Regions from separate parts of the Streptomyces shinuiensis genome, predicted to be linked through region 2. Evidence: riboswitches for the same ligand, from Rfam matches in the RefSeq annotation. Region 2 holds a riboswitch; the other holds the start of a gene.
The links. Region 2 has a riboswitch for thiamine pyrophosphate ahead of ACGRHY_RS06945 (thiamine ABC transporter substrate-binding protein). Riboswitches for the same ligand answer to the same signal wherever they lie in the genome.

Region 1 (3,683 bases), 2.9 Mb from region 2:
CCCGTGGCGGCGGCAGGCGTCGGCGAGGGTGGCCAGGTGCTCCAGTTCCTCGGCCGCCTCCAGGGACTTGTCGCGCAACTGCACGACGTCGACGCCGCAGGAGAGCACGGCGTCCAGGAAGTCCGCCAGGTCGCCGCGCTCCCGGCGCGCGTCCGTGCACAGGTACAGACGGGCGTCGCCGAGCCGCTCGCGTGCGGTCGCTGCCATGCGGGAATCCCCCCCCGGGACGAGGCGTGCGGGCCCGGGCGCCCGGGCGGGCGCCGGAACCCGCACGCCGGTGATCGGTCGTACGGTTCGCTGTGTCCGGCCCTGCCGGGCCGGTTCGTCCGCGGTGAGCGCGCCGCTCAGACGGCCATCGCCTGGGCGCGCCGCTTCACCTCGGTGCCGCGATTCTCCCGCAGGGCCCGCGCCGGGGTGCCGGGCAGGGTGTCATCGGGCGTGAACAGCCACTCCAGCATCTCCTCGTCACTGAAGCCGTCGTCCCTGAGCAGCGTGATGGTCCCGGTCAGGCCCTTCACCACCCGGCCCTCGCCGATGAAGTCGGCGGGCACCTGGAGCACCCGGTTCTCACCGCGGCGCACCGCGATGAGCTGGCCCTCCCTGACCAGCTGCCGCACACGCGTCACCTCGACGCCGAGCCTGTCGGCGACGTCGGGGAGGGTGAGCCAGGCCGGGACGAGAGCATCGGTCTTCGCGTCAATCTCGTTCACGGGAACCAGCCTGCCATCTGCCACCGACAGTCACTAGCGGGCCGTGCTCTTCAGGGGGACGGACGGGTCGGCGGCCCGCAGCGGGTCCAGGGCCGTGCCGCGCTCGATCAGCTTCCGCCCCTGGGTCAGGTCGCGCGGGCGGCCCACGGCCAGCAGGGCGCGCAGCACACCGCCGCGCAGCCAGCACACCGACCAGGCCGCGTCCGCCGGATCACCGCGCCACAGCATCTCGTCGCCGCCGGTGTGGTGGCCCGCGTACTGGACGAAGCGGCCGAACTGCTCGGACCAGAAGTACGGCACCGGGTCGTACACCGGCGTCTCGGCCTCTCCGGCCACCAGGCCCGAGGCGACCGTGCGCGGCCCCTGGAGCGCGTTGTCCCAGTGGTGGACCAGCAGGCGGCGGCCGTAGCGGGCCGACGGATAGGAGGCGCAGTCCCCGACGGCGTGGACGCCGGGGACGGAGGCGCGCAGCCGCTCGTCGGCGAGGACCGAGCCGTCCTCGCCCAGCGCCACGCCGGAGCCCGCCAGCCAGCCGGTGGCCGGGCGCGCGCCGATCCCGGTGACGACCGCGCCCGCGGTCAGCACCGAGCCGTCGGACAGCTCCACCTCGCACACCGGGTCCTTCGGCGTGCCGGCCGCGGCGACGGCGGTGACGGCGCACCCGGTGCGAAGCTCGGCGCCCGCCTCCTCGTACCAGGCGCGCATCCGGGCCGCGACGGGCGGCGGCAGCGCCCCCGCCAGCGGCTGGTCCGCGGCCTCCACCACGGTCACCCGGCAGCCGGCCTCGCGGGCCGCCGTGGCGAACTCCGCGCCGATCCAGCCCGCTCCGACGACCACCACCTCCCGGCGCCCGGCGAGCACCGGCCTCAGCCGCTCGGCGTCGTCGAGGGTGCGCAGCGGATACACCCCGGGGACGCCCCCGGTGCCGGGCAGGAGGACCGGCTCGGCGCCGGTGGCGACGACCAGGTGGTCGTAGGGCAGCGGGCCGGCGGCGGTGTCCACCTCCCGGTCGCCGGTGCGCAGCCCGGTGGCGGCCGTGCCCAGGCGCAGGTCCACCTCCAGCGCGCCGAAGTCGACCTCGAAGGCGGACCCGGCCGCCCTGCCCAGCAGCACGGCCTTGGACAGCGGCGGCCGGTCGTACGGCCGGTGGGGCTCCTCGCCGGCCAGGGCGATCCGCCCCGGCCAGCCCTGCTCGCGCAGTTGCACGGCGGTCTGCACCCCGGCCATCCCGGCGCCGACGACGAGGATCCGCTGCCTGCTCTGCTGCTCGGTTCGCACGCTCACGCGATCACTGTAGGAGGTCGGGGCGGCCCGCCGGGCGGCTTGGCCGCAGAGCCCGGTGAGAGCCCTGCCACAGCCGCCGGGGCGCCGGCGCCCCGGCTCCCCTTCAGCCCCGGCGGGCGCGCGGATAGGGTGGTCGGCGTCCGGGGACGAGAAGGAGCCCCGGAGCGAACCGGCGAACGAGAAAGCGCGGGAGCCCGGCGCACCGGGCTGAGAGGGAGGCTTGCGCGGCCTCCGACCGTACGAACCTGATCCGGGTCATTCCGGCGAAGGGAGGGGCACCGCACCCATGCATGTGCTGATCATCGGCGGTGGCGTCATCGGGCTGGTCACGGCCTGGCGGACCGCGCAGCGGGGGGCGCGGGTCACGGTCGCCGATCCGGCGCCGGGCGGCGGCGCCGCCCGGGTGGCGGCCGGGATGCTGGCGGCCGTCACCGAGCTGCACTACGGCGAGGAGCCCCTGCTCGCCCTCAACCTGGCCTCGGCGCGCCGCTATCCGGCCTTCACGGCCGAGCTGGAGGAGGCCTCGGGCCTGGGGACCGGCTACCGCGCCTGCGGCACACTGGCCGTCGCGCTGGACGCCGACGACCGGGCCCATCTGCGGGAACTGCACGCGCTGCACCGGCGCTGCGGGCTGGAGTCGGCGTGGCTGACCGGCCGCGAGTGCCGCCGCCTGGAGCCGATGCTCGCCCCCGGGGTACGCGGCGGACTGCGCGTGGACGGCGACCACCAGACCGATCCGCGCCGACTGACGGCCGCGCTGCTGGCCGCCTGCGAGCGGGCCGGGGTCCGCTTCGTGCGGCAGCGGGCCGGGCGGTTGTCCCTGTCCGGCGGCCGGGCGGCCGGGGTGCGGCTGGCCGACGGCACCGCGGTCGGGGCCGACCAGGTGGTGCTGGCGGCGGGCAGCGACAGCGGCCGGCTGGCGGGGGTGCCCGAGGAGGTCCTGCCGCCGGTGCGCCCGGTCAAGGGCCAGATCCTGCGGCTGCGGATCCCCGGCACGTACGCCCCGTTCCTCTCGCGCACCGTGCGGGCCCTGGTGCGCGGCGGCCACGTCTACCTGGTGCCGCGGGCCGACGGTGAGCTGGTGCTGGGCGCGACCAGCGAGGAGCAGGGCTGGGACACCACCGTGACGGCCGGCGGCGTCTACGAGCTGCTGCGCGACGCGCACGAGCTGGTGCCCGGCATCACCGAGCTGCCGCTGGTGGAGACCCGCGCGGGGCTGCGCCCCGGCTCCCCCGACAACGCCCCGCTGCTCGGCCCGAGCGCCCTGCCCGGCCTGCACCTGGCCACCGGCCACCACCGCAACGGGGTGCTGCTCGCCCCGGTCACCGGCGACGCCCTGGCCCAGGCCCTGGCCACCGGCGAACTCCCCGAGGAGGCACGCCCGTTCACCCCCCGGCGCTTCGACCGCACGCTTCAGGAGAGTCCTCTGTGAACACCGGCGCACCCCGTACCGCCGCGACCGTCACCGTCCATGTCAACGGCGAGCCGCGCGAGATCGCGGCCGGTCTCGCCCTGGACGCGGTCGTGGCGTCCCTGACCACCGCCTCGGCCGGTGTCGCCGCGGCCGTCAACGAGACCGTCGTGCCGCGCGGGCAGTGGCCGGCGACCCCGCTGGCCGACGGCGACCGGGTCGAGGTCCTGACCGCGGTGCAGGGGGGCTGACGGCGGCCATGGCGGACGACACCCTCA
Region 2 (3,683 bases):
AAGGACATGGGCACCCTGCTGCCCGGCCACGGCGGCATCATGGACCGCCTGGACTCCCTGCTGCCGACGGCCCCCGTGGTCTGGCTGCTGCTGGCCGTCTTCGTCGGCGCGGGCTGACGCTCCCACCCGTATCCGGGGCCCGCCGCGCGCAAGCGGCGGGCCCCGGACGCGTCCACGACCCGCACGGAGGCGGATGTCCTCGAACTCGGCCCGAGCCGGTCCGGCTCCGCTTCCGCATCCCGAGCCCGCCTCATCGGGGACAGGAGACCTCGGCCGGTCAATCCGGGGCGTAGCACCTGACGAACGACCACTTCCCGTCCGGGTAGCCGTCGTCCGCGGCGTCGGTGTGGACCTCGAGCCCGCCCTGCGGCGTCAGACGGTGGCGGCCGCGAACCGGGTCGCCCTCCATGGTGGGAAAGGCCACCTTCGACTCCGCGCCCTCGCCGCTCCCGAGGGACTGCCGCGGGCAGGCGATCTCCCGCACCGCTGCCCGCGTATGTCCTCGCCCTGCTCCGATACCATCTCGCCGCAGCAGGGGAAACCGCCCACGGCCTTCCGGCGTTCCTCGACGGGATCGCTCGGGGCGCCGCAACCAGCGGCCGGCGGAAAGACGGCCGTCACCGCGACGAGCCGCACGCACGACCCGACGGCCGCCGTACGTCGACGATGGGCCCTGCTCTGGTCAGGCATGCCCCCGCACCCTCGTTCCGGACGTTGGACGCGGCTCCGCGGCAGCGGGTTCCGGAGGCCGCCCGTTCCGGCTCCGAGCCGGAACGGGCGGGGCGGTCGATCTGCGACACTGGACGGGTTATGCCTGCACCCGGAGAACTCACCTTTGTCGCGCCGCGCGGGGCCGCCAGGCCGCCGCGGCACCTCGCCGACCTCGCCCCGGCCGAGCGGCGCGAGGCCGTCGCCGCGATCGGCGAGAAGCCGTTCCGCGCCCAGCAACTGTCGCGGCACTACTTCGCCCGGTACGCCACCGACCCCGCCGCCTGGACCGACATTCCGGCCGACGCGCGCGAGAGGCTGGCCGGCGAGCTGCTGCCCGAGCTGATGACCGTGGTGCGGCACGTCAGCTGCGACGACGACACCACCCGCAAGACGCTGTGGCGGCTGCACGACGGGACGCTGGTGGAGTCGGTGCTGATGCGCTACCCGGACCGGGTCACCATGTGCGTCAGCTCGCAGGCCGGCTGCGGGATGAACTGCCCCTTCTGCGCCACCGGCCAGGCCGGGCTGGACCGCAACCTGTCCACCGCCGAGATCGTCCACCAGATCGTCGAGGGCATGCGCGCCCTGCGCGACGGCGAGGTGCCCGGGGGCCCCGCGCGGCTGTCGAACATCGTGTTCATGGGTATGGGCGAGCCACTGGCCAACTACAAGCGGGTCATCGGCGCCATCCGCCGCCTCACCGACCCCGAGCCCGACGGCCTGGGCCTGTCCCAGCGCGGTATCACGGTCTCCACCGTCGGACTGGTTCCGGCGATCCACCGCCTGGCCGACGAGGGACTCAGATGCCGGCTGGCGGTCTCCCTGCACGCGCCCGACGACGAGCTGCGCGACACCCTGGTGCCGGTCAACACCCGGTGGAAGGTCCGCGAGGTCCTCGACGCCGCCTGGGAGTACGCCGAGAAGTCCGGCCGCCGCGTCTCCATCGAGTACGCCCTCATCCGGGACATCAACGACCAGGCGTGGCGGGCCGACCTGCTGGGCCGGCTGCTGGCGGGCAAGCGGGCGCACGTCAACCTCATCCCCCTCAACCCCACGCCCGGCTCCAAGTGGACCGCGTCCCGTCCCGAGGACGAGCGCGCGTTCGTCGCCGGACTGGAGGCGCACGGCGTGCCGGTGACCGTCCGCGACACCCGCGGGCAGGAAATCGACGGCGCCTGCGGCCAGCTCGCCGCCACCGAGCGCTGAGGACGCGCCCGCCACTGATACGGTGGCGGTGACCTCAGCGGTCGCACACAGTATCGAAACAGCGGTATCGAAACAGCGAAACCGACAGGGGAGCGCGCACAGCGCTGAGAGTGCGGTGTCACCGGGAGAAGGCCGACAGGCCGCCCGGGGAACCGCAGACCCTCGGACCTGATCCGGTTAGTACCGGCGTAGGGAGTCAGAAGAAAGTGCACATCAAGATCCGGCGCGCCCTGGGCGCGGCCGCCCTCGGCACGCTCACCCTCTCCACCCTCGCAGCATGCGGCGGCCCGCAGCCCTCCGGGAACGGCGGGGAGAAGGGGGAGGGCGGCACGACGGTCACCCTGGTCACCCACGACTCCTTCGCGGCCTCCGACGCCGTGCTGGAGGAGTTCACCGAGAAGACCGGCTACACGGTGAAGGTGCTGCGCGGCGGCGACGCCGGCTCGTCCCTCAACCAGGCGATCCTGTCCAAGGACAACCCGCAGGGCGACGTCCTCTTCGGCGTCGACAACACCCTGCTCTCCCGGGCCCTGGACAACGGTCTGTTCACGCCGTACGTGGCGGAGGGCCTGGCGAAGATACCCGCGCGGTACCAGCTCGACGCCGAGGAGCACCGCGTCACCCCCGTCGACTCCGGCGACGTCTGCGTCAACTACGACCGCGCCTACTTCGAAGAGCGCGGCATCGCCCCGCCCAAGACCCTCGACGACCTCGCCGAGCCCGCCTACAAGGGTCTGCTGGTCACCGAGAACGCCGCCACCTCCTCGCCCGGCCTGGGCTTCCTGCTGGCCACCGTCGCCGAGTACGGCGATGGGTGGCCGGAGTACTGGGAGAAGCTGAAGGCCAACGGTGTCGAGGTCGTCGACGGCTGGGAGCAGGCGTACTACGACCGCTTCTCCGGCTCCTCCGGCGGCAAGGGCGAGGGCGACCGGCCGCTGGTCGTCTCCTACGCCTCCAGCCCGCCCGCCGAGGTCCTCGGCGCCGACCCCGCGCCCGAGCAGGCCCCCACCGGGGTGGCCACCGGCACCTGCTTCCGCCAGATCGAGTTCGCCGGACTGCTCAAGGGCGCGGACAACCCCGCGGGCGGCAAGGCGCTGCTGGACTTCCTGACCGGCCGGTCCTTCCAGGAAGACCTGCCGCTGCAGATGTTCGTCAACCCCGTGCGCGAGGACGCGAAGCTGCCCGAGGTCTTCACCCGCTACGGCGAGACCGTCGACGAGCCCCGCACCATGGCCCCCGAGAAGATCGCCGAGAACCGCGAGGCGTGGGTCAAGGCGTGGACCTCGGCCGTCGTGAGGTGAGCACGGGCATACGCGCGGGGACGGCGCCGAGGCTCGCGCTGGTGGCGGTGCCGGCCGTCTTCCTCGCGCTGTTCTTCGCCTACCCCGTCGCCGCCATCACCGCCCGCGGACTGTACGACGGCGGGCGGTGGCGCCCGGACCGCATCGCCGCCGTCCTCACCGACCCCGACATCGCCGGCGTGGTGTGGTTCACGCTGTGGCAGGCGGCGGCCTCCACCGCGCTCACCCTGCTGCTGGCACTGCCCGGCGCTTACGTGATGGCGCGTCTGGACTTCCCCGGCAGGCGGATGCTGCGGGCGGCGGTCACCGTGCCGTTCGTGCTGCCCACCGTCGTCGTCGGCTCCGCCTTCCTGGCCCTGCTCGGCCGCGGCGGGCTGCTGGACCAGTGGTGGGGGGTGCGGCTGGACACCGGCGTCACCGCCATCCTGCTGGCCCATGTCTTCTTCAACTACGCCGTGGTCGTGC

Region 1: linked by a shared signal. The riboswitch ahead of thiO (glycine oxidase ThiO) and the one ahead of ACGRHY_RS06945 (thiamine ABC transporter substrate-binding protein) in region 2 are both predicted to bind thiamine pyrophosphate.

What each region holds. Positions count from the first base shown of each region.
Region 1 covers NZ_JBIHML010000001.1:4,541,094-4,544,776, reverse strand. Annotated here, with positions in the region: gene thiE (thiamine phosphate synthase) at 1-207, opposite strand, end outside; gene ACGRHY_RS20555 (Rv2175c family DNA-binding protein) at 345-710, opposite strand; gene ACGRHY_RS20550 (NAD(P)/FAD-dependent oxidoreductase) at 744-1,937, opposite strand; TPP riboswitch at 2,180-2,267, shown strand; gene thiO (glycine oxidase ThiO) at 2,281-3,426, shown strand; gene thiS (sulfur carrier protein ThiS) at 3,423-3,656, shown strand; gene ACGRHY_RS20535 (thiazole synthase) at 3,665-3,683, shown strand, end outside.
Region 2 covers NZ_JBIHML010000001.1:1,609,772-1,613,454, reverse strand. Annotated here, with positions in the region: gene ACGRHY_RS06960 (phosphatidate cytidylyltransferase) at 1-117, shown strand, start outside; gene ACGRHY_RS06955 (hypothetical protein) at 278-484, opposite strand; gene rlmN (dual-specificity RNA methyltransferase RlmN) at 811-1,917, shown strand; TPP riboswitch at 1,994-2,129, shown strand; gene ACGRHY_RS06945 (thiamine ABC transporter substrate-binding protein) at 2,124-3,218, shown strand; gene ACGRHY_RS06940 (ABC transporter permease) at 3,194-3,683, shown strand, end outside.